3 regions of the Priestia sp. SRI_019 genome follow, and region 1 is predicted to be linked to each of the others. Evidence: riboswitches for the same ligand, from Rfam matches in the RefSeq annotation. Region 1 holds a riboswitch; each other region holds the start of a gene.
The links. Region 1 has a riboswitch for cobalamin ahead of AC2YJL_RS11140 ((2Fe-2S) ferredoxin domain-containing protein). Riboswitches for the same ligand answer to the same signal wherever they lie in the genome.
Positions count from the first base shown of each region.

Region 2: it holds a riboswitch for cobalamin, as region 1 does, so the genes downstream of both, nikA (nickel ABC transporter substrate-binding protein) here and AC2YJL_RS11140 ((2Fe-2S) ferredoxin domain-containing protein) in region 1, are expected to answer to the same signal.
Region 3: it holds a riboswitch for cobalamin, as region 1 does, so the genes downstream of both, AC2YJL_RS14390 (ABC transporter substrate-binding protein) here and AC2YJL_RS11140 ((2Fe-2S) ferredoxin domain-containing protein) in region 1, are expected to answer to the same signal.

Region 1 covers NZ_JBYCZN010000002.1:168,291-179,002, forward strand. Annotated here, with positions in the region: gene AC2YJL_RS11125 (cation:dicarboxylate symporter family transporter) at 1-668, shown strand, start outside; gene AC2YJL_RS11130 (M42 family metallopeptidase) at 776-1,813, shown strand; gene AC2YJL_RS11135 (hypothetical protein) at 2,165-2,323, shown strand; cobalamin riboswitch at 2,471-2,649, shown strand; cobalamin riboswitch at 2,768-2,947, shown strand; gene AC2YJL_RS11140 ((2Fe-2S) ferredoxin domain-containing protein) at 3,050-3,430, shown strand; gene cobJ (precorrin-3B C(17)-methyltransferase) at 3,444-5,066, shown strand; gene AC2YJL_RS11150 (sirohydrochlorin chelatase) at 5,085-5,996, shown strand; gene cobK (precorrin-6A reductase) at 5,993-6,760, shown strand; gene AC2YJL_RS11160 (precorrin-8X methylmutase) at 6,766-7,413, shown strand; gene AC2YJL_RS11165 (cobalt-precorrin-5B (C(1))-methyltransferase) at 7,417-8,520, shown strand; gene cbiE (precorrin-6y C5,15-methyltransferase (decarboxylating) subunit CbiE) at 8,510-9,706, shown strand; gene cobI (precorrin-2 C(20)-methyltransferase) at 9,709-10,410, shown strand; gene cobM (precorrin-4 C(11)-methyltransferase) at 10,407-10,712, shown strand, end outside.
Region 2 covers NZ_JBYCZN010000006.1:26,977-37,688, reverse strand. Annotated here, with positions in the region: gene rarD (EamA family transporter RarD) at 82-1,002, shown strand; gene AC2YJL_RS23755 (TatD family hydrolase) at 1,065-1,835, shown strand; gene AC2YJL_RS23750 (lmo0937 family membrane protein) at 1,868-2,005, opposite strand; gene AC2YJL_RS23745 (YfmQ family protein) at 2,200-2,643, shown strand; gene AC2YJL_RS23740 (CitMHS family transporter) at 2,787-4,088, shown strand; gene AC2YJL_RS23735 (GNAT family N-acetyltransferase) at 4,400-4,927, opposite strand; gene nikA (nickel ABC transporter substrate-binding protein) at 4,997-6,538, opposite strand; cobalamin riboswitch at 6,682-6,871, opposite strand; gene ftsZ (cell division protein FtsZ) at 6,874-7,878, opposite strand; gene AC2YJL_RS23720 (tautomerase family protein) at 8,238-8,627, opposite strand; gene AC2YJL_RS23715 (hypothetical protein) at 8,795-8,953, opposite strand; gene AC2YJL_RS23710 (TRM11 family SAM-dependent methyltransferase) at 9,214-10,167, shown strand; gene rluF (23S rRNA pseudouridine(2604) synthase RluF) at 10,204-10,712, opposite strand, start outside.
Region 3 covers NZ_JBYCZN010000002.1:790,519-801,230, forward strand. Annotated here, with positions in the region: gene rarD (EamA family transporter RarD) at 87-1,013, opposite strand; gene AC2YJL_RS14350 (cob(I)yrinic acid a,c-diamide adenosyltransferase) at 1,149-1,718, opposite strand; gene AC2YJL_RS14355 (bifunctional adenosylcobinamide kinase/adenosylcobinamide-phosphate guanylyltransferase) at 1,715-2,140, opposite strand; gene AC2YJL_RS14360 (histidine phosphatase family protein) at 2,092-2,706, opposite strand; gene cobS (adenosylcobinamide-GDP ribazoletransferase) at 2,664-3,437, opposite strand; gene AC2YJL_RS14370 (bifunctional adenosylcobinamide kinase/adenosylcobinamide-phosphate guanylyltransferase) at 3,434-3,994, opposite strand; gene cobD (threonine-phosphate decarboxylase CobD) at 3,991-5,070, opposite strand; gene cbiB (adenosylcobinamide-phosphate synthase CbiB) at 5,045-6,031, opposite strand; gene AC2YJL_RS14385 (adenosylcobinamide amidohydrolase) at 6,036-6,752, opposite strand; gene AC2YJL_RS14390 (ABC transporter substrate-binding protein) at 6,733-7,692, opposite strand; cobalamin riboswitch at 7,951-8,083, opposite strand; gene AC2YJL_RS14395 (thioredoxin family protein) at 8,175-8,489, opposite strand; gene AC2YJL_RS14400 (YpjP family protein) at 8,678-9,280, opposite strand; gene AC2YJL_RS14405 (class I SAM-dependent methyltransferase) at 9,664-10,440, opposite strand; gene AC2YJL_RS14410 (BrxA/BrxB family bacilliredoxin) at 10,575-10,712, opposite strand, start outside.

The sequences.
Region 1 (10,712 bases):
TTGCACTTATTGGTGTTAATATTATAAAGTTTGGTGTCGGATCACTTATTCCATTAGGAAAATTAGTGTTCGCCGTTTACTTCACCATGATTTTCTTTGTGCTTGTGGTTCTTGGAATTATTGCTAAAATGGCTGGAACAAGCATGTTTACGCTCATAAAAGTGTTAAAAGACGAGCTGCTTCTTGCTTTTACAACGGCAAGTTCAGAAGCCGTTTTACCGTCTCTTATCAAAAAGATGGAAGACTTCGGTTGTTCTAAATCGGTTACATCGTTCGTTATTCCAACGGGCTACACGTTTAACTTAGATGGTTCAACCATTTATCAGGCGCTGGCATCGCTGTTTATTGCTCAAATGTACGGCATCGACCTTTCCATTATGGATCAAATTCAGCTCCTTCTTGTGCTAATGTTAACCTCAAAAGGAATGGCTGGTGTACCAGGGGCATCGTTTGTAGTTGTACTTGCTACACTTGAATCTATGGGCTTCCCTCTTGAAGGCATGGCATTTATTGCAGGAATTGACCGCATTCTTGATATGATGCGTACCACAGTTAACGTAGTAGGAAATGCTTTAGCTGCCATTGTGATGTCGAAGTCTGAAGGCGAATTTGATAAGCAAAAATCATTAAACTATACAAATGGATTAAAGAAATCAAACATAGCTTAAAACAAAAAAGCCGGGCAGCTGCCCGGCTTTTTTGTTTGGATCTGCCTGTTATCTTTTTTGAAACATATGGTAAAATAAAAGAAATGAGAGACAAAGGAAGTGTCATAATGACGGAAACTGTTCAGTTAATTAAAAAGCTTGTTTCGATTCCCAGTCCTTCTGGAAATACAGAAAAGGTGATTTCATTTGTCGAAGACTATGTAAAAGAGCTAAATATTCAAACGTATCGCAATCGAAAAGGGGGCTTAGTCGCTACTATTCCCGGTAAAGATACAGATCACCACCGCATGCTGACGGCTCATGTTGATACATTAGGTGCTATGGTAAAAGAAATCAAATCGAGTGGGCGTCTAAAAATCGACCTGATTGGAGGGTTTCGCTACAATTCTATTGAAGGAGAATATTGTGAAATTGAAACTTCATCAGGAGAAGTATTTACAGGAACCATTCTTATGCATCAAACATCTGTTCATGTGTATAAAGATGCAGGGAAAGCTGAGCGGAATCAAGAAAATATAGAAATTCGATTGGATGAAAAAGTACATAGCGCAGAAGATGTTCGCAGCCTTGGAATTGAAGTTGGCGACTTTGTTTCGTTTGATCCTCGTGTAGAAATAACAAAAAGGGGTTTTATTAAATCTCGTCATCTCGATGATAAAGCAAGCGTAGCTTTATTGCTTCAGCTCATGAAAACAATTCAAGAAGAACAGATCGAACTGCCATACACTACGCATTTTCTCATTTCAAATAATGAAGAAATTGGATACGGAGGAAATTCGAATATTACGCCTCAAACAGTAGAATACTTAGCAGTTGATATGGGTGCTATGGGAGATGGACAATCTACTGATGAATACACTGTGTCTATTTGTGTAAAAGATTCAAGCGGCCCATATCATTACGGTTTGAGAAAGCATTTGGTGGAGCTAGCTAAGCAGCATGATATTCAGTACAAATTAGATATTTATCCATTTTACGGATCAGATGCTTCTGCTGCTATTCGTGCGGGACACGATATCGTACACGGCTTAATTGGTCCAGGAATTGATTCTTCTCATGCGTTTGAGAGAACGCATCAAGATTCATTGAATCATACGTATAAGCTTCTCTATTACTATATTCAGTCGAACATGGTTCTGCTTTAAGAAAGGGATATTTAATTAGTGTATTTTTATGCAAAATAAAGAACAGGATGGGATTACGATGTCTGTTCTTTCCTTTCTTAAAAAAGAAGCCAGCTGTCCGGCTTCTTTTTTTTAATAAATACTATATATTTTTTACTGGTGGAGCAATAGGTGATTAAAAAAGCACCTTTTTAAAGAGATACAATACTGCTTAAACCTTTTGTACATTTTGTTCATTTACAGAAGTTAAAATGTTTTTAAATTTTTAAAAGTTTCTTGTGACAAGTTTTGTAGAATGGGTTTTCAAAAGGAAATGGTTTCGTCATAATGTGGATATAGCGATCACTACAATAATCGGAGGCGAATCTTTTCATGTGGGTACTGACGGTATATGCTGGAAAAGAAATGAAAATGTTTGAATTTGAAACTGAAAAGCAGGCGAGAGAAGCTTTTGCCAAAACAAATGGCTGTAAAGTTCTTTCAGAAGTCGTGTATTATAATGATCCTCATTTAACATTGGTAGCTATATAAGTAGAAAAACAAGAGCTGATTTTTTGCTCTTGTTTTTTTATGGCTCTTTATATCCTATAAAAAGAATAGAGTTGAAATAAAAAAAAATGTACGCTATGATATGGTAGTTACTTCTATTATTCTGATAGTTTAAAAGGTTCATATATATCAAACAGCAACAGTAAAGATGCCAAGAAGGCTTAATAGGGAAACTGGTGAAAGACCAGTACTGCCCCCGCAACTGTAAGTGTGGACGAACGAGTATAACCACTGTGGAAGAATCACGGGAAGGTTCTCAAGTAGAATGATACACAAGTCAGGAGACCTGTCTTTATTGTGAAGTTTCTATTTCTCCGGGGAGCGGGAAGGGAAACGTTGGCTTAAAGTGGCATTCGTGTACACTCTTATTCTGACGTTTTACCCGCTCGCATATTAGCGAAGCGGGTTTTTCTCATGTCGCAAAACTACATATCGTGCAAAAAAGGTGCGCAATGTTTACATTGCGTTAAATGGGAAGTCTGGTGTGAAGCCAGCGCGGTACCCGCCACTGTGAAGATGAGCTGATTGCATATGCCACTGTATTCGGGAAGGCGCAATCAAGTGATGAATCGAAGCCAGGAAACCAGCCTTTTTCTAATGCGAAGCTTACCCTACGGGATATAGGTGGAAGTGCAAAAACTTAGTTTGAATTTTTCTGCGCCTCTATCAATGATAGAGGCGCTTTTTTTAGTAAAGGAGCGAATGAGTGTGACGACGTGGAACTTAAATGGAACAAAACATCACGTATTGATTTGTAATGGAAGCAGCTGTATGAGAAAAGGTGGAGAAGAAGCCACCCAAGCTATTCGAAATAAAGTGACGGAACTGGATTTGGATGAAACGGTTCATACAACGCGTACACGCTGTAATGGACGATGCAAAGATGCTCCTGTAGCTATTGTGTATCCTTCAGGAGATTGGTACAAGCAGGTCACTGAAACCGTGGCTCACCGGATTGTCGAAGAACATTTAGCAGGAGGCTGCAGTATAAAGGAATCGCTTATTTATGAATATGATCAAAATGGTTTCGTTTCTCCGGAAAACAGTGACTCCATAGAAGGAATTGACAAAGTAAAAAGTAACGCATAAAGGAGGAGCTAGCATGAAAGGTAAACTGTTAGTTATCGGATTTGGGCCGGGAAGCTTTGAACATATTACACAGCGAGCAAGAGAAGCCATTCAAGAAAGTGATATGATCATCGGTTACAAAACCTATGTGGAATTAATTCAAGGACTGTTAACGAATCAGCAAATTATTAGTACAGGAATGACCGAAGAAGTAAGCCGTGCACAAGAAGCTGTAAAGCAAGCGGAAGCAGGAAAAACCGTGGCTGTCATTTCAAGCGGAGATGCAGGAGTATATGGAATGGCAGGCCTTGTGTATGAAGTGTTGATTGAAAAAGGCTGGAAAAAAGAAACGGGCGTAGAGCTGGAAGTAATTCCTGGCATTTCGGCTATCAATTCATGCGCATCTCTCCTTGGAGCGCCCGTGATGCACGACGCTTGTACAATTAGTTTAAGTGACCACCTTACGCCTTGGGAACTAATTGAAAAAAGAATCGAAGCAGCTGCACAAGCAGATTTTGTAGTGGCTTTTTACAACCCAAAAAGCGGAAGACGAACAAGACAAATTGTTGAAGCACAGAGGATTTTATTAAAGTACCGTTCTCCTGATACGCCTGTTGGTCTTGTGAAAAGCGCTTATCGTGACCGTGAAGAAGTCGTAATGACCAACTTAAAAGACATGTTAAATCATGAAATTGGCATGCTGACTACCGTTGTTGTCGGGAATTCATCTACGTTCTTTTACGACGATTTAATGATTACCCCGCGCGGGTATCAGCGGAAATATACCCTCAACCAAACGGAGCAGCCGCTAAGACCGCATCAGCGACTTCGAAAAGAAGCAGAACCATGGGCTCTCGATCAAGAAGAGACTGTAAAGCAAACAGCTTCAGCTATTGAAGCAGTTCAGACCAAACCAGAAGAACCAGCAACTTCACGAGCTCTTGCAGAAGAAGCGCTTCAAGCAATTTTAGGTGAAACCACTTCTGCGGTCGTACATCAGCCAATAGAGTCAATTTTCGAAGTGGCAGTTAGCCCAGGACTTGCCAATAAGAAATTCACACCTGTTCAAATGACCACACTAGCAGAAGCTGTTGGTGAAAAAGGTACGATGGAGTATACACCTGACCATCAAATCAAACTGCAAATCCCAACGACTCAGCCAGATGTGATTATTAAAAAGCTCCAAGCAGCTTCCTTTTTACTATCTCCGGTCGGAGATGTGTTCACAATCAAAGCGTGTGATTTTTGTGACGGAGAAAAAAGTGATGCTATTCCACATACGGAAGAATTACAAAAACGTCTCGGGGGAATGGACATGCCAAAAGAGCTGAAGCTTGGTATTAATGGATGCGGTATGGCCTGTTATGGTGCTGTTCAAGAAGATATCGGCATTGTCTATAGAAAAGGTGCGTTTGATTTATTTTTAGGAGCTAAAACCGTTGGACGCAATGCGCATTCAGGTCAAATTGTGGCGGAAGGTATAGCGCCCGATGACATTGTTGAAATAGTGGAGAACATTGTCCATGAATATAAAGAAAAAGGTCATCCTAATGAGCGATTTCATAAATTCTTTAAGCGTGTGAAGAACGTTTATGGATTCGACTATCAAGATATAACACCAAAAATAAAAGTAGAACCAGCTCCGTGTGGAGATTAAAAAATAGGAGGGCATTATATGAAATCAGTTTTATTTGTCGGTCATGGAAGCAGAGATCCTGAAGGGAACGATCAAATTCGCGAATTTATTTCGACTATGAAGCATGATTGGGACGCATCTATTTTAGTAGAAACGTGTTTTCTAGAATTTGAACGCCCAAATGTAAGTCAAGGCATTGATACATGTGTGGCAAAAGGAGCAAAAGATGTAGTTGTAATTCCAATTATGCTCTTACCTGCTGGCCACTCTAAAATACATATTCCGGCGGCTATAGATGAAGCTAAGGAAAAATATCCACACGTAAACTTCGTATATGGACGTCCCATTGGCGTTCATGAAGAAGCCCTTGAAATTTTAAAAACGAGATTACAAGAATCGGGAGAGAATTTAGAAACTCCAGCTGAAGACACGGCTGTTATTGTCTTAGGGCGAGGAGGAAGTGATCCTGATGCAAACAGTGATTTATATAAAATTACGCGCCTTCTTTGGGAAAAAACAAATTACAAAATCGTTGAAACTTCTTTTATGGGCGTGACCGCTCCACTGATTGATGAAGGCGTGGAGCGATGTTTGAAATTGGGCGCTAAAAAAGTGGTTATTCTCCCGTATTTCTTATTTACAGGAGTACTAATTAAGCGTTTGGAAGAAATGGTGAAGCAGTATAAAATGCAGCATGAAAACATTGAGTTTAAGCTAGCCGGCTATTTCGGTTTTCACCCAAAACTGCAGACAATTTTAAAAGAACGTGCTGAAGAAGGATTAGAAGGTGAAGTGAAAATGAACTGCGATACGTGTCAATATCGCCTCGGCATTATGGAGCATATTGATCACCATCATCATCACGATCATGACCATGATCACGGACACCATCACCACGATCACCATCATGACCACGACCACCATGAAGATAAGGTCGGCGAGCTAAAATGATTTTATTGTTAGCCGGAACTAGCGATGCACGTGCATTAGCCGTGCAAGTGAAAAAAGCAGGTCATGAGGTTACGGCAACGGTTGTAACCGAAAACGCAGCTATCGAATTGCAGCGTGCAGAAGTGAAAGTGAAAATTGGACGTCTCACAAAAGAAGATATGATGGATTTTGTAAACGAACATCGTGTAAAAGCTATTGTGGATGCAAGTCATCCCTTTGCGGAAGAAGCGTCTAAAAATGCTATCGGCGTCGCTGCTGAAACAGCACTTCCTTACATACGCTATGAGCGGGCTTCGCAGGCTTTTGCCTATGATAATATGACGATGGTTTCTACGTATGAAGAAGCAGCAGAAGTAGCAGCTGAGAAAAAAGGAGTTATTATGTTGACAACAGGCAGCAAGACGCTGCAGGTTTTTACAGAAAAGCTGCTTCCTCTCTCAGATGTACGGCTTGTGGCTCGTATGCTTCCAAGGTTGGATAATATGGAAAAGTGTCAGCAATTAGGCTTTCCGCAAAAAAATATTATTGCTATTCAAGGGCCGTTTACAAAAGAGTTTGATCGAGCGCTGTATAAGCAATACGGAGTGACGGTTATGGTCACAAAAGAAAGCGGAAAAGTTGGATCTGTGGATGAAAAAGTAGAAGCAGCTAAAGAGTTAGGCTTAGATATTATTATGATTGGGCGACCGAAAATTGAGTATGGGACCGTGTATTCCACGTTTGAAGAAGTGGTTCATGCTTTATTAAACCAAACTAGGAGTTGATTGAGATGGATTTTCGTACAGAATTTAAACCGTTAACTGTTCAGCCTCAGCAAATTGAAGGAAAAAGTTTTGAAATGATTACAGAAGAGCTTGGGCCTCATCCGTTTACAGACGAACAGTACCCAATTGTTCAGCGCGTAATTCATGCGTCTGCAGACTTTGAGCTTGGACGCAGCATGCTGTTTCATCCGGATGCGATTCAAGCGGGAATTAAAGCCATTCGCAGCGGCAAGCAAGTGGTTGCAGATGTACAAATGGTACAAGTAGGAACAAACAAGCAGCGAATTGAAAAACACGGCGGTGAAATCAAAGTTTATATTTCAGATCCGGACGTAATGGAAGAAGCAAAGCGCTTAAATACAACGCGTGCAATTATTTCGATGCGAAAAGCCATCAAAGAAGCAGACGGTGGAATTTTTGCAATTGGGAACGCACCCACAGCTTTACTTGAATTAATTCGTTTGATTAAAGAAGGAGAAGCGAAGCCTGGGCTTGTTATTGGTCTGCCGGTAGGATTTGTTTCAGCAGCTGAATCTAAAGAAGAACTTGCAAAGCTTGACGTGCCGTTTATTACAAACATCGGGCGAAAAGGCGGCAGTACGGTAACGGTTGCTGCATTAAATGCAATTTCAATTCTTGCAGAACAGGTGTAACGCATGAAGGAAGTACCAAAAGAACCTAAGAAACTCAGAGAAGGCTATACGACGGGCGCTTGTGCAACGGCAGCTACGAGAGCAGCTCTGCTTACGCTAATTTCGGGAGAAGTGCAAGATGAGTCAACGATTTACCTACCTGTCGGCCGCTTTGCTACGTTTCATCTTGAAGAATGCGAGTATCGCACAAGCAGTGCTGTAGCCAGCATCATTAAAGATGCTGGAGACGATCCCGATGCCACGCACGGAGCGCTGATTATTTCTGAAGTTTCGTGGTGTAATGGTGCAGACATTATCATTGATGGGGGAGTGGGAGTAGGGCGTGTGACAAAGCCCGGTCTCCCAGTTCCTGTCGGTGAGGCAGCCATTAACCCTGTTCCAAGAAAGATGCTGAAAGAAACAGCTGAACAGCTTCTAGCCCAATACAATATACAAAAAGGCGTTAAGATTGTCATCTCGGTTCCTGAAGGAGAAGAAATGGCGAAAAAGACATTAAATGCGCGTCTAGGTATTTTAGGAGGCATTTCGATACTGGGGACGCGGGGGATTGTCGTTCCGTTCTCAACAGCTGCTTATAAAGCAAGTATCGTGCAGGCCATCAGCGTTGCTAAAGCGAGTAACTGTGAGCACGTTGTCATTACGACAGGGGGCCGAAGTGAAAAGTATGGAATGAAACAGTTCCCAGATCTTCCGGAAGAAGCATTTATCGAAATGGGAGATTTTGTTGGATTTACTTTAAAACAATGTAAAAAGCAAGGAATGAAAAAAGTGTCGCTCGTAGGCATGATGGGAAAGTTTTCAAAAGTTGCGCAAGGCGTTATGATGGTTCATTCAAAAAGTGCACCCATTGATTTTAATTTTTTAGCAAAAGCAGCTTCTGAGTCAGGCGCTTCTGCTGAACTGGTAGAGGAAATAAAAGGTGCAAACACAGCTTCTCAAGTGGGAGATTTAATGACGCAAAGCGGTCATCATCAGTTTTTTGAAAAACTGTGCGAGTACTGCTGTTTATCAGCATTAAAGGAAGTAGGGGACGGAATCGGTGTCGATACGTCTCTTTACACATTAAAAGGAGATTTTTTAGGACAGGCGGTGCAACATGGCAATTAAAATTATTGGAATTGGTGACGATGGGAAGTTAAGTTTGCTTCCTATGTATGAACAGTGGGTGTATGAAAGTGATGTGCTAATTGGAGGAAAGCGTCACCTGGATTTTTTTCAAGATTTTGAAGGAGAAAAAGTAGCGATTGAAGGGGGTCTTTCTCCTCTTGTCGAACGTTTAAAAAACGAAGAAGGAAATGCCGTTGTGTTAGCCTCAGGCGACCCGTTATTTTACGGAATAGGAAGCTATCTTTCTACGAAGCTAGACGTTGAAATATATCCTTATTTAAGTTCTATTCAGCTTGCATTCTCACGTCTAAAAGAGCGATGGCAAGACGCTTATTTTACAAGCGTGCACGGCAGAAGCATGAAGGGACTGGCTCAGCGTATTGACGGCTATAAAAAAGTGGCGATTTTAACAGATGAGCAAAATTCTCCTAGTGCTCTGGCAAACTACTTATTATCATTCGGCATGACAGAATACAAGATGTTTGTAGCAGAGAACCTAGGTGGGGAAACGGAGCGCTGTCAGCTGCTTTCGCTGGAAGAGGCGGCGAACCAACTCTTTTCTCCGCTTAATGTCGTGATATTAAAGCAGGTAGAAAAAAGCCCAGTTTGGCCTCTTGGAATAGAGGACGATGAATTTATTCAACGCAAGCCGGACAAGGGGCTTATTACTAAAAAAGAAGTTCGTACACTTAGTGTTAGCGCCCTGCAGCTAAAGAGAGACAGCGTCGTATGGGATATCGGAACATGTACGGGTTCAGTCGCAATTGAAGCGGCTAAAATTGCGCGTGAAGGACAAATTTTTGCCGTGGAAAAAAATGAAGCAGACTTAGAAAACTGCAGAGAAAATCTAGCGAAATTTCGAGTAGACGCCCACACTGTGCACGGAAAAGCACCGGAAGGGTTAAGTGAGTTTGCTGATCCTGATGCGGTGTTTATTGGAGGTACAGCAGGAGGCATGGAAACCATTTTGGACGTGTGCTGCAGCCGATTAAATGCAGGAGGGCGCATCGTATTAAATGCCGTAACGATTGAAAATTTAGCAGAAGCGATGAAAGCTTTTAAAGAACGAGGGTTTGAGACTGCTGTTACCCTTGCACAAATTTCAAGAAGCAAGCCCATTTTACATTTAACGCGATTTGACGCTTTAAACCCCATTTATATTATTACAGCCAAAAGAGGAGAATGAATATGATTGGAACATTGTACGGACTTGGAGTTGGACCGGGAGATCCAGAACTTATTACAGTAAAAGCATTTCGTAAATTAAAAGAATCACCCGTTATCGCGTACCCGAAAAAGCAAAAAGGAAGCAAAAGCTACGCTCAAAAAATTATTGATGTCTATTTTAGTGCAAATGAAAAAGATATGCTGGGCCTTGTGTTTCCAATGACAAAAGATCCTGCTATTTTGGAAAGAAAATGGACCGAAACGGTAGAACGAGTATGGGAAAAGCTCCAGGAAGGAAAAGATGTAGCATTTGTCACAGAGGGCGACCCTATGCTTTACAGTACGTTTATTCACATGATGCGTCTAATGCAAGAACGTCACCCCGAAGCTCCGATTCAAGTAATTCCTGGTATTTCATCTATTAATGGAGCTGCATCTCGTTTAGGTATTCCGTTAGCAGACGGGGATGAACACGTAGCAATTGTTCCTGCTCGTGAAGATTATGAAACAATGAAAAAAGTATTAATGGAAAACGACTGCGTCATTTTTATTAAAGTGGCCAAAGTCATCGATTTTATGGTCGGTCTTTTAAAAGAGCTTGATTTGCTTGAAAAAGCGTCAGTGGTGACAAAAGTAACGTCAGATGAAGAAATTATCTGGAAAGCTTCAGAATTAGAAGGAGCCGATTTACAATACTTAACGCTAATGGTGGTGCGAAAATGAAGTTATACATAATCGGAGCTGGACCCGGAGATCCAGATTTAATTACCGTAAAAGGCTTAAAATTACTTCAGCAAGCAGATGTTGTTTTATACGCTGATTCACTGGTAAGTCAAGAGCTAGTTGCTAAGTCTAAACCAGGAGCTGAAGTGTTAAAAACAGCGGGTATGCATTTAGAAGAAATGGTCGGTACGATGCTTGAACGCATGCGTGAAGGAAAAATGGTTGTAAGAGTTCATACGGGAGATCCTGCTATGTACGGAGCCATTATGGAACAAATGGTACTTTTAAAAAGAGAAGGCGTT
Region 2 (10,712 bases), on a different contig from region 1:
TATAATCGTTTATGCTGCTTTTTTATGTTAATCTATCACTCTTATTACCAAATTTATCTCATGTTAGAAAGAAGGTTTTAAATGAACTTAAATCATGACAAAGATGGTGTAACGTATGCAGTCCTTTCTTATCTTATGTGGGGGCTCACGCCAATTTATTGGAAGCTGGTTCACCACGTAGCACCGGGGGAGATTTTAGCTCAGCGCGTTTTTTGGTCTTTTATTTTTATGCTTACTCTTTTATTGATAACAAAGAAATGGCGTACATACATTACGTTTGTAAAAGAAATAATGAAAAAACCATCCTTATTCTGGTCCCTTTTTACTGCGTCTGTACTTATTAGTACAAATTGGGGCATTTTTATGTGGGCTGTCATTGATGGAAAAATAGTAGAAGCGAGCCTTGGACAATATATTAATCCCCTAACAAGTGTTTTATTAGGTGTTATTGTCTTAAAAGAGAGATTAAGCGGGGCTCAAATTTTTGCCTTTATACTAGCAGCGATCGGGGTATTAACACTCAGTCTTCATTATGGTGTGGTTCCTTGGATTTCACTTAGTTTAGCTCTTACTTTCGGATTATATGGTTTGGCAAAGAAAAAGATTAAAGCTGATTCAACAATTGGATTAACTCTTGAAACGATGGTCGTCTCCCCTATTGCATTAGCATACATAAGCTACCTCACGTTTCAATCACACCTGCAGTTTTTTGATTCTTTTTCAACAAGTCTTTTATTAATCGGAAGTGGAATGGTCACAGCTCTACCACTCTTATTATTCACAAAAAGTGCTAAAAAAGTATCATTATCAATGCTTGGTATTCTTCAATATATTTCACCAACCTTATCTCTGCTAGCAGGAGTGATTCTGTACCATGAATCGCTAACAAAAGCTCATGTTATTGCTTTTAGTTTTATTTGGTTAGCTCTTATTGTTTATACGTTTTCATCTATTACTAAATGGGGGAACAAAAAACAAATAAGAAATAAAGTGGAGGCCTAACAGAAGCATACATTTTCTTACGTATTATTTTTAAATACAATAGGCTGGGAGGAGCAGTATTTATGAAACGAATTATTGACTCTCATATTCATCTCGATCAATATGAACCGAAAATCTGGAAAGACATAATTGAGCAGGATCCTTCGTTACAAGCGCTTATTTCTGTATCTTCCACATTACAGTCTTGCCAACTTAATCAAAAAATCGGCCAATTGTATTCCTGTGTGAAACCCGCCTACGGATTTCATCCTGAACAAATGCTTCCTTCTTCAAATGAATTAGCGGAACTGTTTGCCTGGATTGATCAAAACAATGAAGAAATGATAGCTGTTGGGGAGGTTGGTCTACCTTATTACTTAAGTCAGACCTATACTCTTTCTCTAGAGCCCTATTTGGAGCTGCTTGAAGCTTTTATTGTTCATTCAAAAAAATGGGGGAAACCGTTAGTTCTTCACGCTGTATATGAAGATGCTGAGATCGTATGCGACTTATTAGAAAAACATTCTGTGTCTAAAGCTCACTTCCACTGGTTCAAAGGAGCTAAAAAAACCGTTGAACGAATGAAAAACAACGGTTACTATATTTCAGTTACACCCGATATTGTATATAAGCCTAAAACCCAAGCGCTTGCTATGGAATACCCTCTTGACTACTTGATGGTCGAAACAGATGGTCCGTGGCCATTTGAAGGACCTTTTCAAAACCACACAACGGTTCCATCAATGATACATCAGTCCGTTGAGGAAATAGCACGTCTCAAAGGAGTTTCTGTAACGGAAGCATATGATTTTTTATATCAAAATACGTCTTGTTTTTATAGTCTCTCCATATAAAAGGCCTTTCCCTAAGGAAAGGCCTTTTATATCTAAATTCGTTTCACAAGTTTTACGATTAGCACAATCACTGCAATGACAAGAAGAATGTGAATGATGCCGCCGCCAATATGAAAAACTAATCCTAATAACCAAAAAATAAATAAAAGTCCAATAATCGTCCACAACATAATGTTTTCTCCTTTTTTTATATGTAGTATTTGTTATAATTTTATATTTCCCTAAATGTGCATAAATAAACGTATTTCATATACATCTTTTCACTGAGGAAGGTTCACATAATGTACAAAAAGCAATCATGTTCTCTGTGGTAAAATAAGTATGTAATCTTATTTCATTTAAACTATAGCGGAGATGATTAACTATGACGTGGATTGTATTACTTTCCATCATTCTTGTAAGTGCACTCAAAATATTAATAACGTGTCTTCCAACTCCAGTGGTCAAATGGCTTATGACTAAATTTCAATTACACCCAACACTTGATGACCAAAGCGTTACTGTCACAGTTGATGGGAAACATTTAGAAGGCAAAGACAAAATGCAAGTGATTGATTATTTTAATAAAGCAACATTTTTAAAACAATATTATGTCCATGAAGGAAATAAGGACTATTATAAACACCTAGAAGACAGTGAAACTCCACTGGTTATCGATACGAAAAAAGGAAAAAACGATGTTCGATTATGCGTATACAGTTATCACGATCATGTCGACGTCGTAAAACAGCATAAAAAGAAAATTATTGCTTACAGCCTGCTGTCTGATCACCTTCAAAAGCAGTCCATAACAGCTGATCTAGCTTAAACCAGTCGCCTACAAGGCGGCTTTTTTAGTTTTTAGTTTTAGGTTGAAGCTACCTTATTTAAAAATACCAAACTTTAACATTAATTCTAATGCTATAATATAAATTAATAGAATTTTCTAACTTTTTTAAGAGGTGATGGATAGTGCTTTCTTTGTTAGGGTTTGGAATGATTGCGACTTTTCTATTTCTTGTCATTAGTAAACGCTTGTCCGTGGTTGTTGCTTTTATTTTTGTCGCTATCCTCTTTGGTGTAATTGGAGGTTTTAGTGCTGATATGGGCGATATGATGATGAATGGTATTTTAAAAGTAGCTCCTACAGCCATTATGATCGTTTTTGCTATTTTATATTTTGGACTAATGATTGACGTCGGTTTATTTGATCCTATGATTTCTCGTATCCTAAACATTGTGAAAGGCGATCCCTTAAAAGTCGTAATGGCAACTGCCGTTATTACAATGCTTGTTGGCTTGGACGGAGACGGCTCTTCTACATTTTTAATTACAGTTTCCGCCTTGCTCCCTTTGTACACAAAACTGGGAATGAACCGACTAATACTGGCTTGTGTTATTAGTTTAAGCGCAGGTGTTATGACTATGATTCCTTGGGGAGGTCCTCTCGTAAGAGCCGCAGCAAGTTTACAATTAGAAGTATCAGATCTATTTAATCCTCTTATTCCAGCTATGACAGCGGGATTGATGTGGACTTTATTTTCAGCATACTTACTCGGAAAGAGAGAAAAAGCGCGCTTAGGAACCATTCATTTAAAAGGTGCATCAATGGCTTTTGCTGAACAGCTTTCAGCTCATGAAATTCCTGGGAAGCCGCCTAGACTCTTTTGGTTTAATGCCTTATTGACACTGTGCTTAATGACTCTCTTGATCATAGACATACTCCCTATTCCAATTTTATTTGCTATTGCTTTTGCCATTGCTTTATTTGTTAATTTTCCTCATCCAAAAGAACAGCAGGAAAGAATCTTAAGTCATGCAAACAGCTTTGTAATGGTTAGTACGTTGGTTTTTGCAGCCGGAATCTTTACAGGCGTTTTTACAGAAACAAAAATGATGGATGCCATGGCTAATACCATTGTAAGCCTCACTCCTGAATGGCTGGGCTCTCACCTTCCCTTAGTTGTAGCAATAACAAGCCTTCCTCTTAGCTTTGTATTTTCACCTGATGCTTATTACTTTGGCATTTTACCTGTTATTAGCCATACAGCAGCTAATTTTGGTGTAGACCCTGTAGAAATAGGACGAGCAGCTTTATTGGGACATTCCACAACTGGGTTTCCTCTATCCCCTTTAGTACCCGCTACTTTCATTCTGATTGGGCTGGTTGAAGTAGATTTCGGCGAGCATCAAAAGTTTCTTTTCAAGTGGGCCTTTGGGACAACTATTGTCATGACGATTACAGCCATTTTAACGAATGCAATTTCCTTATAGAATCTTACCATAAAAAGGAAGCCGACTACCATAAGGCAATCGGCTCACACATGTAGGATATTGATTTAACACTAACAAAGTACAACACAACACTAGTAATTATATAATATATTTCATTATTTTGAAAGCGATTTCATATATATTTTTAAAAATATTTTGTTATTTGTTTTTCATAGAAAAAAACCACGTTTCAGCCAATTCGAAATGTGGTTCTTTTCTGTAAGGACTTGCCCTACAGGCTATAAATGTAAGTACGCTTATTATAGCATGAGCTCTTATCTAGATTCTATGGTAATTACTGTATAATATTGTTACATTACGACTGGTTGTATTTTTCTGTCCATGTGCAGCGTATTCCATGGCTCTTCCTGTTCAGCAAGCCTTTCGATAAAACCTTGTGAAGTCCAAAATGGGATAGCCCCCGGTAAAAAAGGATGAGTATGCAGATACAACGTGTCATAAAAATGATTTTGAGCAAATTGTTCCACTGCTTTTAACAGCTGCTGTCCAATGCCTAGACGCCGGTACGCTGGATCGACATAGCATTTTACAATCTCAGCTGCAGTTTTATGTTCATATCGCTTTTTTAATGCATGAAACCTTCCATCGTAAGCGTATAAACCAATTGTTCCAATTACTTGTTGATTTTCCGTGACAGCTGCAAAAAAAGCAGCGCCTTTCGCTTGAACATAATGTTCATTAAAATGAAGCAAATCTACAGGAAGCTGATTTTTTTGCAGCATAGGAAATAGCTCATTCCGTATATTCATGACAAACTGAACCACTTCCGCATCTTTTTCTGTTACTTCTTTAATTTGATACATTTGTACTTCTTGCACGTTTACTGTCACATCCTTTTTTCTATCATTGTATACTTTCTCGTTTTCCTATAGGAACAACAATATTGACTACGGCGTTACGTCTAAATGCTGAGTCAGCATATAATACTCACTGGGATTTGTTGTCCAATTTTTCACTTGTTGATTATAAGCAACAACAATGTTTGGATGTACAATCGATGATGTCAGCATTTTTCTATTAATCAAAGCGGTTGCTTGCTTGGCTAGCTGATTTCGTTTTGCGTCATCTACGGTTGAATTTAACTGTTCTATCATTTTTGTTAGCGTATCGTCATTAATTCGACTGGCATTTAAACCACCGCCCGGCAAATAGTTCGTGCTTAAATAATAGCTGGCATCCCCTCTAGGTGCTGTGATAAGGCTGTACAATGCTAAATCCCAATCATCTTTTGCCATTACATATTCATCGCTATCTTCAACTAGGTGAATTTTAATAGAAATTCCTAACTCTTTGGCATTAGACTGTATAAGCTGAGCAATTAAAGGCAGTTCTGGCAGAGAGCTGTATGTGACAAGAGAGAGCGATAGTGGCTTTCCATTTTTGATTGCTTTGTCATTTTTGATTTGATAGCCTGCTTTCTCTAAATATTTTTTAGCAGATGTCATACCTCTTTGCTCGTTAGCAGTATTATCAGCAAAAGGAAATTGAGATAAAAATGGACCTCGAGCCGCTGCCGCTTGATTGTTCATTATGCTGCTGACAATTTCTTTTCGGTTCAATAAGGTATCGATAGCTTTTCTTACATTTTCGTCTTTTAATGCGTCATTGGTTTGGTTATAAAGCAATAAATGAGTACGCACACTAGGTACTCCGCTTACTTTGAAAGACGAATTCGCTTGTAAAGTGCTCAAGCTTTCTAAAGGCGGCCGATAAATAATATCGGCTGTCCCGGACTGAAGAGCTGCAACTCGCGCATTTGCATCTTCGTTAAATGCAAAGATCGCATTTTTCAATTTCACTTTTCCATTCCAATAATGTTCATATCTTTCTAACTTCACTTGATTTCCTTGATCGAAAGTCAAAACGTGAAATGGACCTGTACCAATGGGCTTCTTAGCTATATTAGAAACATCAACATCTATAATAGCTGTGTTTGGATGCACTAACTCAGAAGGGAATTTAGGCATTGGTTCTTTTAATGTAATTGTCAGCGCATGACCGTTCGATTTCATTTCTTTAATATTTAAAGCGTTTTTCATCGCATAACTTTGATCTATCGTTCTTTGAAGAGAAGACTTAACAGCATTTGCATCCAGCGCTTTTCCATTTTGAAACGTGATGTTCTTTCTTATCATAAATGTCCATGTAAGGCCGTTATCTTTCGTTTCCCACTTTTCAGCAAGCCAAGGCTTTATTTTTAAATCGTCGCTGATTTTAACAAGCGTCTCCCCTACTCCCGCACGAACTGCTGTATAATTATCGTCGGTATGAGGATCAAGCGTTGCAGATGTAAAATTAAATAAAAACGTCACACTTTTATCCGTTTTCTTTCTTTCTTTTATACTTATGCTCTCTTCATTAGGAGCGCAAGCAGTGAGGCAAAGTAACACAAGAAATATCATAGATACGAGCTTTTTATTATTTATCATTGATTTTCCCACCTTCTATTTTAATACAAAAAAAAGCACTTCTAAAAAGAAGTGCTTGTCTTCACAACAAATTCAGATAAACGTATCCCTTGTTTATCTTATTTTTGATTCTGCCAAAACACCTCCCTATCCTCGTAGGTTATTGTGTGCTGAGATTTATGGCAGGTCTCCTGGCTTCAAGTCATTGCCTTATACCGCCTTCCCGTCTCTAAATAGACAGTGGCTTTTTGACATAAGGCTCCTTGTTACAGTGGCGGGACCGCTCCGGATTTGCACCGGATTCCCTTTTAAGGCAATTGAAAAACAATTGCCACCATAAAAGCTGGTTATTTAATTTAGTAGCGTGCTCTTGAAACTCTAGAAGTAGAAGCTGATGGTGAAACATCTTCATCATCAAATCCAGTGGCAATAACGGTTACCATCATTTCGTCCTTTAAATCTTCATTAATCACAGATCCAAAAATCATATTTAAGTCCTGATCAGAAGCAGACGTGACAATATCTGCTGCTTCCTGTACTTCGTAAAGACTCAAGCTGCTGCCGCTCGTAATGTTCAACAGCACGCCTCTTGCTCCATCAATCGATGCATCTAGCAGCGGACTAGAAATGGCTTTTTTTGCTGCTTCAATTGCCCGGTCTGATCCGGAAGCTCGTCCGATACCCATAAGCGCAAATCCTTGATTAGACATGATTGTTTTTACATCAGCAAAGTCAAGGTTAATCAGCCCCGGAACAGCGATTAAATCTGAAATACCTTGAATACCTTGGCGAAGAACATTATCTGCTTCACGGAATGCTTCAAGCATAGGCGTCTTTTTATCGACAATTTCAAGCAAGCGGTCGTTTGGAATCACAATAAGGGTATCTACCGATTCATTCATCGCAGTAATACCCCCTACTGCTTGCTTCGTACGTTTATTTCCTTCAAACTTGAACGGGCGAGTGACTACTCCAATTGTTAAAGCATTTAGTTCACGGGCAATTTGGGCAATAACCGGAGCTGCTCCAGTACCGGTTCCTCCGCCCATGCCAGCTGTTACGAATACCATGTCTGCGCCTTGCAGTACTTCTTGAATTTGTTCTCTGCTTTCTTCGGCTGCTTCTCTTCCTACTTCTGGATTAGCTCCTGCACCTAATCCTCGCGTTAAGGCCGCACCAATCTGCATTTTCACATCTGCTTTAGATAAGTTAAGCGCCTGAGCATCCGTATTAACGGCGATAAATTCTACTCCTTGGACACCGTGTTCAATCATACGGTTAACGGTGTTATTTCCTCCACCGCCAACCCCAATTACTTTAATTCGCACTAACGGCGATACATCTGCATCAAATCCAAACATTCTAAGTTCCTCCTCAATGATCAAAATTACTTTCTCTTATTATCCGAAAAAACACGTGAAGAACCTTTTACTCCTATGTTTAACGCGTAACTGTTCTTTTGTTTTACAGATTTTATACACTTCTCTTTTAACCTTTAAATCTTTACATCTTTATGTAAATTTATTGTTGTTCTAAAATTAGTACGCCGAACTCTTTTATGGTTTTTCCACTCAAAATGGCATATAAGCTTATTGTATCATTCATTTGACAGATGTCTGTATTTAATTTTGAGTAAGATGTGACTAAGAGAATAATATTTTTATAGACAAAATGAGAAAAAGCCCTTAGAAATAAGGGCTTCTCTAGATAATAAACCGTTTTATAATTTCCCAGTTAAGAATTGAGCCTCTCCCATGCCAAAGCTCCAGTCAGCATTACCGTTTTCAACAATCGAAATCATAATGTCGTTTGGCTGAATGCCGCAGCTCTCTCCAAGCTCTTTTACAATTAATCTGTAAAGAGCTTGCTTTTGCTCTTCTGTTCGCTGTTTACTCGTTACACTTATAATAACCAAATCCTTGCTTCTCTCAAAGCCAAGACCTGTATCTTCAATAATCATTTCATGAGCAGGATGCTGATGTACAATTTGATAACGGTCGCGCTCCGGGACGCCAAAGGCTTCTAGCATCGCTCGGTGAGCAGCGTCTAGTAATGTTTTTAACTCTTTTTCATCTCTTCCTTCTATTACATCAAATCTAAGTAATGGCACACTAAGTAACCTCCAGCTTTTTGTCTAATATATTATTGCCTCATCATATCACAACTATCATTTGTTAAAAAAAGATATGCTATTCACAATGTGCTCTCTAGTGAAAGAGACCTCAAACGCTTCAATAAAAGCTGAACCTACTAAAAAGAAATGAGCAGCATAACGGCTCATTTCATTAGTACAAAAACATTTATAATAAGAGCTAAAATACATACAGATACAATGGCAATGAGTACGTTCATCACAAGGTTTTGCGAGGATGTTTTGGCTTTTTTTTTCATATCAGCCCGACTCATCTGTTGCTTTTCATGATCACTTTTAGACATCACGCAGCCTCTCCTATTCATCAAAATGTCAGCAGTGTGTAAATGATTTTTGAGAAACCTTGATCCAGTTCTTTTGTATAGACAGCAGCACATGCAGGTTATCACCAGTTATTTTAGCATGTTTTGTCAAATAAGTGGACTATGTAGCGCTTCAATTTAGTATTCACGGCCAAATATATTTAAATTCGTTGCTTTTCTCTTCTTTTCTCGCTATTGTTTGAGAAGAAGGATAATTAGATACGATAAAGGATGATACAATATTGAATAACCATACGCAGCTGCCTCAGTATATCTACACATACGCATGCAGCGAAGAGGAACTCTCACTATGTCAATTAGAGAGACGCTCTCTTTTTGACATTGAAACTGAGAAACCTATCATAAAAAGTGCCGTTAAACTTGATCCAAGCAGAAGCCCTTTTATCAAAGAGCGATTAGATATTATGTATGAATCAGATGACCTTGCTGATATTTGTAAGCAAGTAGAAGATATTGACCTTGGAGACAAAACATTTAAACTCATTTTCATGAAAATTAATGACTTGGAAAAAGATCAAAAAATAAGTTATAAAGGTCAGCGTGCTATTGAACGTGATGTGGGTTGGCATTTTGTAGCAGAAGCAGACTTGCATAACCCTGACCATTTGTTTGGCATTGTTCCATTTGAAGGACGCTGGTATTTTGGGAAATATCAAAAAAGCGAAGCGGTATGGCTGCATCATTTGAAGAAACCGCGTGAATACTCTACAGCACTCAGTACCCGCCTTGCAAGAGCTGTAGCTAACATTGCCGTTCCAAACCCTGAAGGAATCAAAGCGATTGATCCATGCTGCGGTATCGGTACAGTCCTTGTAGAAGCCCTTTCAATGGGCATTGATATTGTAGGACGCGATATCAATCCACTTGTGACCGACGGATCTCGTGAAAATATTGCGCATTTCGGTTTAAGCGGTGATGTCAAAACTGGACCGATTTCAGATGTTACAACTCACTATGATGTAGCTATCATCGACATGCCTTACAATCTCTACACCTATGCGACGCCTGAAGATCAGCTTTCTATTTTAAAACACGCTCGCCGCTTTGCGGATAAAGTGGTCGTGATTACAGTAGATACGATTGACCATATGATTCATGAAGCTGGCTTTTCTATTTCAGATCGCTGCATAGCGCGCAAAAGCGTATTTTCTAGACAAGTAGTTGTATGCGAATAAAAAAGACACCAGTCTAACAGGCTGGTGTCTTTTGATTTACCACTCTTTAGGTTCATAGTCTAATTCTTTGAATAGCTGCGTACGCTCTTTTTTCGTTAAATCTCTCCATTGCCCAACAGGTAAGTTGTTTAAATGGATATTCATAATACGCGTGCGCTGAAGGCGGTATACTTCATATCCAAGCACTTCACACATACGGCGAATTTGACGATTTAAACCCTGTGTTAAAATAATTTGAAACTCATACTTAGACAGCTGTGTCACTTCACAAGGAAGCGTTTTTGTGCCTAAAATTTTTACTCCCTCAGACATGTTTTTGATAAACTCCGGTGTAATTGGCTTATCTACTGCAACAATATATTCTTTTTCATGCTTGTTTTCTGCACGTAAAATTTCATTAATAATATCGCCGTCATTTGTAAGTAAAATTAAGCCGTCTGAATCCTTATCAAGTCGTCCAACGTGGTGAATACGCAAAGGGTGATTGACTAAATCAATGATGTTTCCCTTTACTTTTTTTTCACTCGTACTTGTAATGCCGACTG
Region 3 (10,712 bases), 620 kb from region 1:
ACATACGGTGACTTTCCCGTCTCCGTTTTTATTTCTTTACGGCAGACAAAAAAGCGCATATCTAAAGATATCCGCTTTTTTGTCCGTTAAGCTGAGCGCCCTTTAAAGAATTTCGGCTGATGAGAACTCATGAACTTAGTTTTAGATAAAATGAACATAACCGATCCGCCCCAAATGAACAAAAAGGCAATCATCTCTACGCTAGAAAACGGTTCATGATACACGAATACCCCTAATAAAAGCGTCATGGTAGGAGCAATGTACTGTAAAAAACCGACCATCGATAGCGGAATAAGCGGCGCTCCTTTAGCAAAATACAGTAGTGGCATAGCTGTAGCGACACCGCCGCCAATTAAAAGAGCGCTCAGATCAAGCGACTGAAGAGAAAAACTTGAAGATCCTTTCACTAAAAGAAAAATAAAATAAATAACCGCAATAGGTGCAACCATCATCGTTTCAATCGTTAATCCTACTTTTGCTTCTAATTGAATCGTCTTTTTTACAAGACCGTACAAACCAAAGCTAAACGCTAAGCTTAATGATACCCATGGGATATGCCCGTATGTAACTGTCATAACGATAACACCTATAGCAGCCAATCCAACAGAAGCACCCTGCCAAAAATTAAGCTTCTCTTTTAAAACGACTATACCAAGCAAAATACTAACGAGCGGGTTGATGTAGTAACCTAAACTTGTTTCAATAATATGATTATGGTTAACCGCCCAAATGTAAACGAACCAGTTGATGCTGATCAGCACTGAAGCCACAAATAAAATGACCGCTTGTTTCGTATTACGAAATAATAAACCAAGCATCTTCTTTAAAGCACTCATTTGCTTTGTCACAAGCAAAAGTAAAAGCATAAAAACAAATGACCATATGACACGGTGAGCGAGTATTTCATTCGCATTCACTTCGCCAAGAAGCTTCCAGTAAAGCGGAAAAAGCCCCCACATAACGTAAGCGCTGGCTGTATAAACAATACCTGCTCGTTTAGAATCTTGATTCATTTCTCAACCTCTTTTCTTTATCTCTCTGTCTCTTATCATTATAGATGCATTTACCTCTTTTTTATAGCTTTATTTTGCCTATCGAAATAGCTCATAAAAAAAACGATCGCTTTTAGCTCGACCGTTTTTTATACCTTATTTTTTAGGCTGTTTAAATACTTTAGCACTGCGAATATACTCTACATCCTGTACATTTTCTCGCGCGTTAGCGATTCGAGCCGCAGCAAAAAAATAATCGGATAAACGATTTAAATACTGAAGCACCGCCACATTAATTTTATGCTCACGCTGCACGCCAACAACAAGCCGTTCTGCGCGGCGTGTAATCGTCCGGCAAATATGAAGCGTTGTTGCTGCAGGTGTGCCTCCAGGTAAAATAAAACGCTCAATGGCCGGCGCTTCTGACATATAGACATCAATGCGTTTTTCAAGTACTGATATCATGTCGTTTGTTACTTTGTACGGATGATCATCTTTTGCAAATGCTAAATCACTTCCACAGTCAAAAAGCTCATGTTGAATCGTAATTAGCTCTTCTTTTACATCTTTTAATGCTGCTTCATCCAGCTGATAAATTGCTTGACCTACAAAGCCATTTAGCTCATCAATCGTACCGTATGCTTCCACTCGAATATCGTCTTTATTTACTCGTCCTCCAATTAAGCTTGTCTGCCCTTTGTCCCCTGTTTTTGTGTAAATGTTCATTGTATTTCCTCCTTCAATCGATTAGCAATTCCGTACCAAATGTGATCTACTTTCCGGGCATGCGCTGCTAAATACTGATACGCATACCCGCACTCATCTCTCCACTGCCGCTCTGTTGGATCTAAAGGAACAATCCCTCTGCCGACTTCAGTTCCAATCACTATCAACTGTTCCCATACACCGCTGTCTCTCCACTTCTGTATCAACTTTTCAACAACAAGGTGCGGAGACTCCAGCTCGCTATGTATTAATTCCTTAACATAGTGCTCAAATCCTTCTAGCACTATGTAACTTTCTTCGAACTCAAGCGCTGGTAAAACAGGGTCTTCATACAAACAATGCCATTTTACCGACTCACTGGCATAATGCTGCTTCACCCATTTTCTTTTGCCGGTAAATGCACCGCCGAATACGAAATGCATGCTCTTCTCTCCTTTGCCTGTTTGTATGTACACGCTACTGAAAAACCTTCTCCATAAGAAAAAGAAACATCCCAAAGCGACGCTGTCTGTTTAAAATGGGATGCAAGTAAACGCAGTGGTCCGCCGTGCGAAACAATAGCAATGTGACGCAAATGCCGACTGGCCGCCAAATCGACCGCTTCTTCCCACGCTCCCCAAACTCGGTTTGAAAAGCTTGAGAAGCTTTCACCCTTCGGAGGCGTATGTTCTGTCCAGTGATCAATCCAATTTCTATACGCCCGTATGTTTTTTAAATCTTCATACGTCTTCTCTTCCCAATCTCCAAAATGCAGCTCACGCCAATTTTTACTTTTAACCACCTGAGATTTTGGAAAAACAACTGCACTTGTTTCTAGCGCTCTTTTTAAGTCACTGGAAATAACGAGCTGAGGTTCTAGAAAAAGCTCTTTTAATTCATTTTTCCCTTCTGTACTTAAAGACGGATCACTCCACCCTATATATTTTTTCTGTTGATTTTCAAGCGTCATGCCGTGACGAATACATGTGATAACCAAAGAATTATCCATAAAAACGTTTCTCCTCCTTCAATGGTTGCCCCTATAACATCTCCTGTTACGCCCCCAAACTGCGAACGATAAAACCGTATCCACAGCCATAAAAAACCGGCAAAGAAAAGAATAATGAATTTATTGTCCATAAAAACAGCGAAAATAGCAACTAAGAATAGGCTCATGACGATAAATACATAAATAGACCGTTTGGTGACTCCTTTTTGAAAATAAGCAGCCAGACCCGTATCTTTAGCGGGCTTATCTCTCATCAACAAAAAGGCTGCTCCAATTCTTGGAAGGGTAAAGACAACTAAGCATGCCCAAATTGATAAAGAAGAAAGAGACGCTAATTCATAGATCGCACTAAAACGCAGCAGCAGAAGAACCATAAGAGAAAGAATAGCAAAAGACCCAACGTGCGGATCACTTAAAATCTGCAGTTTTTTTTCCTTTGACTGATGAGAAAAATACGCATCGCTTACGTCCATCCAGCCGTCTAAATGAAGACCACCCGTTAAGATAAGCGGTAAAAGCAAAACTAAAATACTATCAACAATCGTAGTGATAGGTGAAGATTGAAGCAGCTGTAAAAAGCTATAAAGCATCAAGCCTAGTAACATACCAATCCACGGCAGCACAAAAAGTGAGCGTGCCGTTCTTTTTTCAGTCCATTGAACCGTTTTAGCCAGCGGTAAAATCGTAAAAAACTGGAGAGAAATTCGTAGTATGGCTATCCATTCTTTCATATATCTACACATTCCTTTCCTTTTTTAAAACGATAAATTCCCGCTTCTACACAAATAGCCACATCTGCTTTTTCTACAATATACTGATGTAATTTCCCTAACATCTTCATATAGCTATATGTGGGCTCCTCTAATACGCCCGCTTCAAACAGTTCATTAGATACTAGCACAACCGTCTGAGACTGCGCAAACAGCTTATCGAGCGCTTTGATCATATGACGAAAAACCTCTTGTTTGCCCTCTTTTGTTTGCCACCTTTTTTCTGTTAAAAAAAGCTCATTGGCAAGCCAGTTCGTGACACAATCCAAAAGTATAGCATCATCACTTTGAAGATTTGGCAGAATTTGTTGTAAATCTACAGACTGTTCGATCGTTACCCAAGGCGTGTTCGCTGCTTGGCGTTCTGTTTGATGAAGCTGGATACGTTTTTGCATTTCCTTATCTGTTTGCCTGCTTGTGGCAATATAAACAGCGCGCTTTGTACAAAAAGTTTGAACCATATTCTCCGCTGCACGTGATTTTCCACTTCGAACGCCTCCGCTAATAAAGATGATCATATTTCATCAAGTCCTTGTTTGATTACGTTAAGTAAATAGTCATTTTCTTCTTTCGTTTTCACAGCCAAACGGATATAGCGTCCATTTAAAAATGGGAAGTTTTCAGTATGCCGGGCTACCACACCGTGGCTTGCTAAATAGCCAAGCCATTCACGCGTTTTAATAGAAGACGGAACGCTGCAAAGATAATAGTTTGTTTGAGAAGGAGAAACCAAAAGCCCCCATTCCTCTAGTTGACTCAAGATTCGTTTTCGTTCTTGTTTAATATAATGTACGGTGTTTTTCACAAAATCTTTTTCATCTACACATATCATCCCTACTTGCTGCGACAATCCATTTACACTCCAAGGAGGCTGTTTTTTAGACATCTCGCTAATGATTTTTTCATTTGCCAAAATATAGCCAAGGCGAAGCCCGGCAATATTAAACATCTTCGTCATAGAACGCACAATAATGATATGTTCATAATCCAGAATAAGAGAATCAAATGAAGGCTGATGTTCGACAAAATCAACAAATGCCTCATCAATCATTAAGTATGTACCATGATGAGCAGCAGCTTTTACTACTTTCATCCATTCCTCATGACTATACATAACGCCTGTTGGGTTGTTTGGATGACAAATCCAAAGTACTTTTATATCCGGAAGGATGCTCATAATTAACTCTATATCCCAGCTCCAGCCGTTTTCTTCAGCTAAAGGAATGTACGTCACTTCACATCCATAAGCTTTACTTGCCTGTTCATATTCAACGAAAGTCGGCTGTACAATCCCTGCTTTCTCTCCTGAAAATAACGAAGCAATAAGGAAAAACGCTTCAGCGGCGCCATTTGTAGGCAGCACTTGAGCAGCTGAAACATCATGATGAGCTGCTAGTTTATTTTTCAGCTCTGTTACTTGAGGGTCAGGATAGCTAAACGCAGCATCCTTGAATTCGTTCCACTTTTCGTGAAGCACAGGGGGAGCCCCTAAAGGATTTGTGTTCACACTAAAGTCTTTTATGTGTGACAAATTCTCGGTCCCTATTGCTTTTAAAAAGACAGTAGGATTAGCTCCATGTGTAGGTAATAGCACTAATAACTCCTCCTAACAAAAGATATAATAACCACGTAGCATAGACCGTCCTTTTCATAATGAAAACAGCTTGTTCAATATGACCGGCTTGCAGAGGAATGAACGGTTCGCCCATTTTTGCACGATTAGATTCTATGCCTTTGTATGTATTAAGTCCGCCGAGTTGAATACCTAAAAGAGCAGCTACTGCACTTTCCCCGTATCCGCTATTTGGACTTGGATGCTTCTTAGCATCACGTTTAATCAAACTCGTTACATGCCCAAGAGAATACTGGCTTTTTGCTACATTAACAGCCGTCATCACCACTGCAGTTAACCGACTTGGAATATAGTTTAATACGTCATCGGTTTTTGCACTAAAGTAGCCGAACAGAAAGTAGCGGTCATTTTTGTACCCAACCATCGAATCACATGTGTTAATAGCCCGGTAAAAAAACGCTAGGGCTCCTCCTCCTATAAATGCATAAAAAAGCGGAGCTGTAATACCATCACTTGTATTTTCAGCCACGGTCTCTACCGTGGCTCTGGCAATTTCTCCTTCTGACAAACGATCTGTATCTCGTCCCACAATCATGCTTACTTCATATCTAGCTTTCTCCATATCTCCTAGCTGAAGCGGCTTTTGTACCTTATAAGCAGCTTCGCTTAAAGAACGAGTGGATATAGTAGTCGCAATCATTACGCCCTCTACTAAAACACCTGCTATAAAATGAACTTCGTATAAAGCATGAAGGAACAAAAAGGGAACAACTCCTGCGAGCACAGCCATACTTATCACAAGAAGCAATCCTTTGAATCGTTTTCCTGCACCTTTATTTAATCTGGAATCCATCCAATAAATCCATTTGCCAAACCAGCGAACGGGATGCGGCCAATTTTCAGGGTCGCCTATAATTCGGTCAATTAGTAAAGCAATCGTCATGGCCGTCATGTGTGCAATTATCGCTTGTGTAATACTCACTTCTTCACCTCTTTCCCTTAAGTCCCTGCTCTAAGCTTATTTTCACCAGCTTGGCTACCGCTTGCCCTAAAGCGGTCATAGAGCCTGCATATTCATATAATGGTCCTTGCTGAGACGCTGCAACTGAGATGCTGTCCGTAGATGTTCCCGTAGCAATCGTCTTTGTAGCCGGATCTATGACACCCAGCTGTGACAGCGTTTTTGTTTTAGCTTCTGTGGCCGCAACAAAAAGCTGTAAAAACGCTGCATCCGTAAGCGTACCTTCCACGAAAAAAAACATATTAATTGTACCGGGAGAGGAATAGAACGGGACAGCTTCGTCAGCTATAATATCTACTGCGTTTCCTACTCCAGCCGTTATCACGGAAGCTACTCTTACTCCGTAGCCTTCATAACAGTAAACCGCTCTTTCTTTTAACCAAACGGCTGTCATCAACCCTACGATTTGCTCATGGCGCACATTTTCTTTCATCAAATATTGCTCATACTCCAAAGAAGGAGTATCTGAATAATAGTCTTTGTGAACAAATCGATTGTAAAAGGTGTCCGTTTCCGTAATGCCTGTTCCTAAAACCCCTGAGCTGTATGTTTTATAAGAAGTCTCGGTTTTCATGATTAAAAGCTCAGGCCGTTCTTCAATTTTAAGATGTGAAAAGGGACCAATCCCCTTTTCAATTCGAACTGGAATATGGTCCCTCTTCTTATTTATTGTACACCTCAGGGTATACTGCTTTTGCTAAGTCCTCTAAGCCATCTACAATACGAGGTCCTAAGCGGTTGATTTTGTTTTGATCAACCTTCTCGATGTTACCCTCTTTTACAGCAGTCATGCTGCTCCAAGCGGGACGCTTCATAATCTCATTTTTGTCTGCATCATACGTTGCGATAATAACGTCAGGGTTTAACTTAACAACTTGCTCTTCAGAAAACTTAACCCAACCCTTTTCACTAGCCGCTACGTTATCAGCACCGATCATAGTAAGCATTTCGTTCATGAACGTACCTTTTCCTGTTGTATAAATCTCAGGAGCTCCTGATACCTCTATCCATACTTTTTTACGATCTTCTTTTGAAATCGTTTTTGCTTTTTTCTCAATTGAAGCTACTTTTTCTTTCATGTCTTTAATTGTTTGATTAGCTTCTTTTGTTTTACCCGTTAATTTACCGATTTGGGTAATAGAATCATAAACCGTATCAAACGTTGTTGAATCTTTTACAACAAATACCGGAATCCCCGCACTTTCAATTTGTTTAAATACTTCATCCGAAACGCCCATACTTGAAGCGTGTGCCAGCACTAAATCAGGATTTAAAGCAATAACTTTTTCTGCATTAACGTTCATATCTCCTACCTGCGCTTTTTTCTTTACGCTTTTAGGATAATCATCGTTGCTTGTGACACCTACTAATTCTTTTTCAAGGCCAAGGGCATATACAATCTCCGTATTACTTGGCATTAGTGAAACAATTTTCTTAGGCTGTTTTTTCAACGTAATTTCTTTATCACGCGCGTCTTTTACCTTCACAGGAAATGCAGCTTGTGACGTTTGTGCTGTATCTTGCTTCGTTTTTTTATCACTGTTGCTTTGGCTGCCTGCACCGCATGCAGCAAGTACGATGACTAACAGTGCAATAATGGAATACGAAAGCCATTTTTTCATCTAAATACTCCCCCTATATATTGTTCATTGTGAATACGAAACCTCCACGTTAAAGAAAAAGCAAATGATCATGCAAAAAGCAGCGCTATCCCGTTTTTCCGCTTTGACTATGTATACTGCTCGCAGGCAGCTTCAAAATAAAAAAGCTTTACTTTCAATTGAAAGCAAAGCAGGTAACGTCAAGATAAGCAGGAAAAGAATCCGTTCACTATACTTGATATGTATGTTCATTACCCTGCTTCACCCTTCCTCGAAGGTTTCACAGTTAACAATAAGGCAGGTCTCCTGACTTACGCACAAAGCGCTTACAGTGGCGGGACCGCGCTGGCTTTTCACCAGACTTCCCTTTTCACTCAATCTTTAAATTGAGACCTTATTGCTTTACGATTATTCACTTGTCCTAGTATACCCCACTCATGGAAAAATGGAAATAGCCATTCTCACAAAAAAAAGCTGCAAGAATGCTCTCGCAGCTTAGGGAATTAAAGAGTTGCTAAAAATTCACGGACCGCTTCAGGCGTTTTAGCATTTGCACTGTGCAAGTGTGCAATTTTTTCACCGTTTTTATATACAAGAAGAGAAGGAATACCCATTACATTGTTTTCAGCAGAAAGTTCTTCAAACTCATCCTTGTCAATTTTAAACCATGCTTTATCTGTATTTTCGTCAACGATTTCATCAATGAACATATCCAAACGTTTGCAATCAGGACACCACGTTGTCGTAAAAATCCCAACGCTTAGTGTTTCGTTCTTAATTTGTTCGCGAAATTGTTTTTCTTCCGTAAATTGTTTCATTGTGTTACCTCCAGCATCTATTCGTTCCTTCTCCCTATTCTATGGTAAGAAGTCTGACTTCATTATAAACGATTTTTTTATCGTTGTGCTAATGTTTCAGCTTATTTAGACCATAACGGTTTTAGACGTAAAAAAATGCTAGCTTAAAAAAGCTAACATTTCGAAATCACAGAATGTTGTGTCTATTATCAGCTAAACCATTTAGGCGGCATGTTTCGGTTCCAATAAATTTTCCCTAAATCATAATGCTTCTGAAAATTATCTGCAGCCGCATGATAGTGAAAATTAAACCAGTATCCATCTTTTGGAGGATTTTCACGCCGTACATGAAATCGTATTAAGTCCTGACCGGTTTCCCGGTCATATACATGGAAAATCTTTTCACCGTAGCCAGCAGCAGGATGCTCGCTTATCTCGAGATTCTGAATCGACTGTTCACGCTCAGTGCCAATGTCGGTCAGCACTTCTTCAATTTTAGGTAACACTGCTTGACGAAATTCATCTTCAATGACAGGTCCAATTTTTGTTCCGAATTTTTCCACTGACTGTTTTTCAGCTGATTCCATTGCATACGTAACAAATGATGAAACGTCTTCATATTTTGGTTCTTCATATGGCAAATGAATATCTTCTATAACAGCTGTGACAGGAGTTGTTTCTCTTACATACCCTGCTTTATGTTGCTTGTCCGCTTTTGCATCATCAACGTATAAATATTCTGGTGGAGTGACAAGCCCAAATGTAAATACTGTAATAAATACAATTAGCATTCTTTTTATCCATCTAGGCATTCGTATCTTTCCTTTCTCATCTTTTCCCATATGGTCTTTTCATATCGTAAAATTCATTGTTATAACTCACTAGGTATTGTAACATACTTATTAATTTTTTACCTATATTTGCTTATTCATTTATGCTGCCTACGGGCATTCGACGACTTTTTAGTTAGCACCTTCCTTCTTCTGTTTGAGCTTGTCACACCGAGCGGAAACCTATACAAGATATTCCTTTTTTGCTGGATGCTTAAACACAAAAGTATTTTTATGTTCAAAAATATATCATACTTTTATGAACTTTAGATGAAATTCATAAAAAAAACTTCCAAAACTTTTTAATCCCTAAAAGGTTTTGGAAGTCTTTTCAATGATCGGGATTCATTTTACTTTTTTGTTTATTATTGTATATCAATTGTCCCGTAATGAAATTTTGATGTTTTTCGTTTTTGTACGGTAAATCCATGTTCTTCAAAACGAGTGCTTTTCCAATGATCTTTTAGCACGATCTTTTGTTTGGCTACTCTTTTTGCTTCTTGTATAGCCATTGGCGTCAGCGTAGTATAAAGTGCTATTGCTTTAATACCGTTAATTCCATTCGATTCATCAATTTGCTCTTGAAACATAGGATCAAAGTAGACAACATCAAAAGAATTATCTTCACAACAAGCCAAAAACGCTTCAAAATTTTGATGAACCACGTTTATACGCTTCATTGCATCGTTCAACTCTTGTACGTCACTTTCCCAATTTAAAAGCCCTTGTTTGACTAAATAAGCTACATAGCGGTTGCCTTCTAGTCCGACAACTTTCCCGCTTTCCCCTACCGCTGCGCTCGCCATCATACTATCCGATGCAAGACCAAGTGTACAGTCAAGCACGCTCATTCCTTTTTCTAAACCAGCAGCTTCAATAAACGGATCACGTTCTCCCCGCAGCCATCTCTTCACTCTAAACATAGCGGAGTTTGGATGAAAAAAAATAGGTTCCTCTTCGTTTTGAACGTGCAACTCTACTCTATTCTTACCGACAACCAGCACATCTGCAGCTTGAAGATTCTGAAGATCTGCAACGGATTTCTTCTCTCTTACTACAAAAGGTATACTTAAATCAGCGGCTACTTGTTTGGCTTTTACAATCATCTGTTCATTTGTTCGACCAGCAGTCGTAACAATCACTTTCATAACTCCCCCTACACTGTTTGGCTATTTACATAAAGAAAAAGGATGCCGATAGACATCCTTTTTCTTATAAAGTATATGCGATTTTTCTCTAAAAATCTATATACTAGATGTGACAAAAGCAGGACATTTTATGAACAGTGCTGCTTAAAGCCATTTAAAATGTTTTCAAAAATAACTTCTAACGGCTGACCTTCAATTTCATGTCGAGGAATAAAATGAACGACTTCTTTTCCTTTTAAAAGCGCCATAGACGGTGATGAAGGCTC